Regions from separate parts of the Limnohabitans sp. TEGF004 genome, predicted to be linked through region 1. Evidence: predicted binding sites of a transcription regulator. Region 1 holds the regulator's gene; the other holds the start of a gene.

Region 1 (2,398 bases):
TTCCTCGGCCAAATAGGATTCGACGCCTGCCGCACAGGGCAAGAAGAGATGTAATTGATTCATAGGATTCTTTAAAGCGCTTTGCGCAGTGTCGTGGGCGCAATACGCAGCGCCTCACGGTATTTGGCCACGGTGCGGCGTGCGCACTCAATGCCTTGCTCTTTGAGCATTTCGGAGAGTTGATTATCCGATAGCGGCTTTTTGGGGTTCTCGCTCGCCACAAATTGCTTGATGAGCGCGCGCACCGCTGTGCTGGATGCGTTGTTGCCGCTGTCGGTCTCTAGCCCCGAGCCAAAGAAATACTTGAGCTCAAACGTGCCAAAGGGCGTGCTCATGTATTTGTTGGTGGTCACGCGGCTGATGGTGGATTCGTGCAACCCCAACTCTTCGGCAATTTCGCGCAGCACCATCGGGCGCATGGCAAGTTCACCGTGGATGAAGAAGTTTTTCTGGCGCTCAGCAATGGCGTTGCTCACGCGCAAGATGGTGTCAAAGCGTTGCTGAATGTTTTTGATGAACCAACGCGCCTCTTGCAAGCGTTGTTGCAAGCCCGCATGGTTGTCGCCCTTGCCGCCTTTGAGGGCGTTGGCATAAATGTCGTGCACGCGCAAACGGGGCATCACATCGGGGTTAAGCGCGACCTTGAATTTAGGCGCGATGGTGGATTTGCCCACGCGGGTCACCAACACATCAGGCACCACCACATGGCGCTCTACATCAGCAAAGCGGCGGCCTGGCTTGGGCTCTAAGCGACCGATCAGGGCAATCGCTACTTTGACGTTGGCTTCGCTGTCACCGACGATGACGGCGAGGCGTTTGAAATCGCGCTTGGCCAACATCTCCATCGGCTGCTTACACATAAGAATTGCCGTGTCGCGAATCTGCAATGCTTCTTCGCCTTTGGGCGTCAGCGCTTTGAGTTGCAGCGTCAAGCACTCGGCCAAATCGCGTGCGCCCACACCTACGGGCTCGAGGCTTTGCAACAGAGACAGAGCCACTTGGAAGCGATGCTCCAGCTCTTCGATTTGCTCTTCGTCGTCCCCGCCCAAACCTTCGGCCAAGCTGCGCAAGGTGTCTTCAAGATAACCATCGTCGTTGAGGTTTTCAATCAAGTAGCGCAGCGCGGCCGTATCGGTGGGGCTGAGGCGCAGCGACAGCGCTTGGCGGTGCAAATGCGAGGTGAGCGACTCTTGCATGCGCGCCAGCTCAGTGGCATCGGCAGTGTCACTGTCAGCGGTGTTGTTGTTATTGCTGGCAGGGGCATCGCCGCCCCACTCGGAATCGTCGGCAGAAAACTCCACACTGCCATCGCCATCCCAACTTTCAGCAATGCCGTCCACGCTGGGTTCGGTATCGCTGGCCGTGTTATCTACGCTGATTTCAGACATGCCGCCGTCCATCGACGGCACTTCGCGCATGGGCTCAACCTCTTCGTCGCGGCTCGGTGTATCGGCTTTGTCGAGGCCAAACTCTTCGCGCGGGGCTTCTTCAAACTCTTTGTCGAGAAACGGGTTCTCGTCGAGCATTTGCTCAATCTCTTGGCTCAGCTCCAACGTCGACAACTGCAACAGTCGGATCGACTGCTGCAACTGGGGCGTGAGCGCCAGATGTTGGGAGACACGGAGTGATAAGCCTTGCTTCATGATCACATTCGGAAATGTTCGCCGAGATACACGCGTCGCACATCCGCGTTCTCGATAATTTCGCGCGGCGTACCCTGCGCCAGCACACGGCCGTCGCTGATGATGCAGGCGTGGTCGCAAATGCCCAGGGTTTCGCGCACGTTGTGGTCAGTGATGAGCACACCCATGCCACGCGCCTTCAAGAAACCAATGATGCGTTGAATTTCAATCACCGCAATCGGGTCAATACCTGCAAACGGCTCATCTAACAAAATGAAGCGGGGGTTGGTCGCCAAAGCACGTGCAATCTCCACGCGACGACGTTCACCGCCCGACAGCGCCACAGAGGGCGAGGCACGCAAGTGGTCTACGCGCAACTCTTGCAACAGAGACGTCAAACGTTTTTCAATCTCGTCATGTTGCAGCGGCTTGCCGTTTTCGTCGCGTTGCAACTCCAGCACCGCGCGCACGTTGTCTTCCACATTCAGCTTGCGAAAGATGGAGGCTTCTTGCGGCAAATAACTCAAACCCAAACGCGAGCGGCGGTGAATCGGCAAATGCGCCACGGGCTGACCATCAATCGTGATGCTGCCACCATCCGCACGCACCAAACCCACGATCATGTAGAACGAGGTCGTCTTGCCTGCGCCGTTGGGGCCCAGCAATCCCACCACTTCGCCTTTTTTCACCGAGATGGACACGTCGTGCACCACCTTGCGGCTGCCATAAGACTTTTGCAAATGACGTGCTTCTAAGCGACTCTCCGTCGTGTCAAC
Region 2 (2,398 bases), 270 kb from region 1:
TGCCGATGGTTGCCATCAGATGTTTCCTTTGTTTGGCACGTCCACCGCACCATTCACTAAGCCACGAAAACCAAACACTTGGCGATCGCCGCTCAGGTCCACCAACTCGACCGTACGTTGTTGGCCAGGCTCAAAACGTACCGCTGTACCTGATGCAATGTTCAAGCGCATGCCGTGTGCGGCTTCACGATCAAAGCTCAAGCCGCCGTTGGTTTCAGCAAAGTGGTAGTGCGAGCCCACTTGGATGGGGCGGTCGCTGGCGTTTTGCACGACCAGCGTGTGCGTGCGTCGGCCTGGGTTGAGGGTGTGTTCACCCTCGTCAATCAACAGTTCACCGGGTGTCATGTGCGCCCCGCTTTATTTGTCGCGACCAGTGAACCACCACACCACCGCAGCCGCGACAGCGATGGACACAAAGCCCCACACATCGGTGGCGTGGTAGTGCGAAGCGCCTTCTATGCCGTGGCCCTCGTGGGCCAAAACAAGCGTGGGCAACAAAACAAAAAGAGAGAGAAGTTTTTTCATAGCGTTTCAAACAATGGGTTGATGCACAGTGACGAGCTTGGTGCCGTCGGGGAAAGTGGCTTCGACTTGGATGTCAGGAATCATTTCGGCCACGCCGTCCATCACGTCGGCACGGGTCAGCACGTTGCGGCCTGCGCTCATGAGTTGCGCCACGGTTTGACCGTCGCGTGCGCCTTCCATCACGGCAGCGCTGATGAGGGCCACGGCCTCGGGGTAGTTGAGCTTCAAGCCACGGGCTTGTCGACGTTCGGCCAACAAGGCGGCAGTGAAGATCAAGAGCTTGTCTTTTTCGCGGGGGGTGAGTTCCATAGTGGTTTTGACTATGCAACTTGCGTGCCCTCTTTTGCGCTGAGCCACACGCACCAAGTGCATGCTTTGGTGCACGAAACCCGTCTTGGTGCACGCATAAGCGCACCGCAAGTCGCGCCACCTTGGTGCATTGCCCTTGAATTGAACTGTCTTGGTGCATGGACGCCATGCTTGAAATGTTTCTTATAGCGAAGACATTTTTCGCCTAGGAGAAACGCACGTTGGCACAGGCTTTGCGATGGTTGTTGTGAAGCGCACCGTTACCGCGAGCGCCGAACCAACCCTTAATTTTTGGAGTGAACCCCCATGATGAATCGTCGAGGAAACCTGAAGGCTTTGGCCGCTGCTGCGGCACTGTCCGTTGGCTCATTTGTGATTGCGCCACAAGCGCTGGCCGCTGACACCATCAAAGTGGGCGTGCTGCACAGCTTGTCCGGCACCATGGCCATTTCCGAAACTGTGTTGAAAGACACCGTGCTCATGGCCATCGACGAAATCAACGCCAAGGGCGGCGTGTTGGGCAAGAAGCTCGAACCCGTCGTGGTGGACCCCGCTTCGAACTGGCCCTTGTTCGCAGAGAAAACCAAGCAGCTGATCGGCCAAGACAAAGTGTCTGTCATCTTCGGTTGCTGGACATCTGTGTCTCGCAAATCGGTGTTGCCTGTTGTGGAAGAAATGAATGGCTTGCTGTTCTACCCCGTGCAATACGAAGGTGAAGAGCTCAGCAAAAACGTGTTCTACACCGGTGCTGCGCCCAACCAACAAGCCATCCCCGCTGTGGACTACTTGATGAGCAAAGACGGTGGTGCTGCCAAGCGTTGGGTCTTGTTGGGCACCGACTATGTGTACCCGCGCACCACCAACAAAATTTTGCGCGCCTACCTCAAGAGCAAAGGCGTGGCAGACAAAGACATCGACGAGAAGTACACCCCGTTTGGTCACAGCGATTACCAAACCATCGTGGCTGACATCAAGAAGTTTGCTGCTGGCGGCAAAACCGCTGTGGTGTCCACCATCAACGGCGACTCCAACGTGCCGTTCTACAAAGAACTCGGCAACGCGGGCTTGAAAGCTAAAGACGTGCCTGTGGTCGCCTTCTCAGTGGGTGAAGAAGAACTGCGCGGCGTGGACACCAAGCCTTTGGTCGGTCACTTGGCGGCATGGAACTACTTCATGAGCATCAAGACCCCAGCCAACGACGAGTTCATCAAGAAGTGGTCTGCCTACGCCAAGGCCAAGAACATCGCAGGTCACAAAGACAAGCCTTTGACCAACGATCCGATGGAAGCCACCTACATCGGCATCAACATGTGGAAGCAAGCGGTTGAAAAAGCCAAGTCCACCGACACCGACAAAGTGATTGCAGCGATGGCCGGCCAAACCTTCAAGGCACCCAGCGGCATCGTCAGCAAGATGGATGAGAAGAACCACCACTTGCACAAGTCGGTGTTCATCGGCGAGATCAAGGCCGACGGCCAGTTCAACGTAGTTTGGAAAACACCAGGCCCTGTGAAAGCCAAGCCATGGAGCCCCTTCATCGAAGGCAATGCATCCAAGCCCGATG

What was found. Region 1 encodes sigma-54, which starts transcription at its own class of promoters, with help from an activator protein. Its sites were predicted from a motif close to TGGCANGNAANCTGCTTT; they were not measured.
Region 2: urtA (urea ABC transporter substrate-binding protein) is a predicted target of sigma-54. The motif match lies at 1,057-1,074, and genes of this name have one in related genera.

What each region holds. Positions count from the first base shown of each region.
Region 1 covers NZ_AP027056.1:2,453,004-2,455,401, forward strand. The annotation lists gene LINBF2_RS12030 (THUMP domain-containing protein) at 1-63, opposite strand, end outside; gene LINBF2_RS12035 (RNA polymerase factor sigma-54) at 72-1,643, opposite strand; gene lptB (LPS export ABC transporter ATP-binding protein) at 1,646-2,398, opposite strand, start outside.
Region 2 covers NZ_AP027056.1:98,749-101,146, reverse strand. The annotation lists gene ureC (urease subunit alpha) at 1-16, opposite strand, end outside; gene LINBF2_RS00490 (urease subunit beta) at 16-345, opposite strand; gene LINBF2_RS00485 (hypothetical protein) at 358-525, opposite strand; gene LINBF2_RS00480 (urease subunit gamma) at 532-834, opposite strand; gene urtA (urea ABC transporter substrate-binding protein) at 1,144-2,398, shown strand, end outside.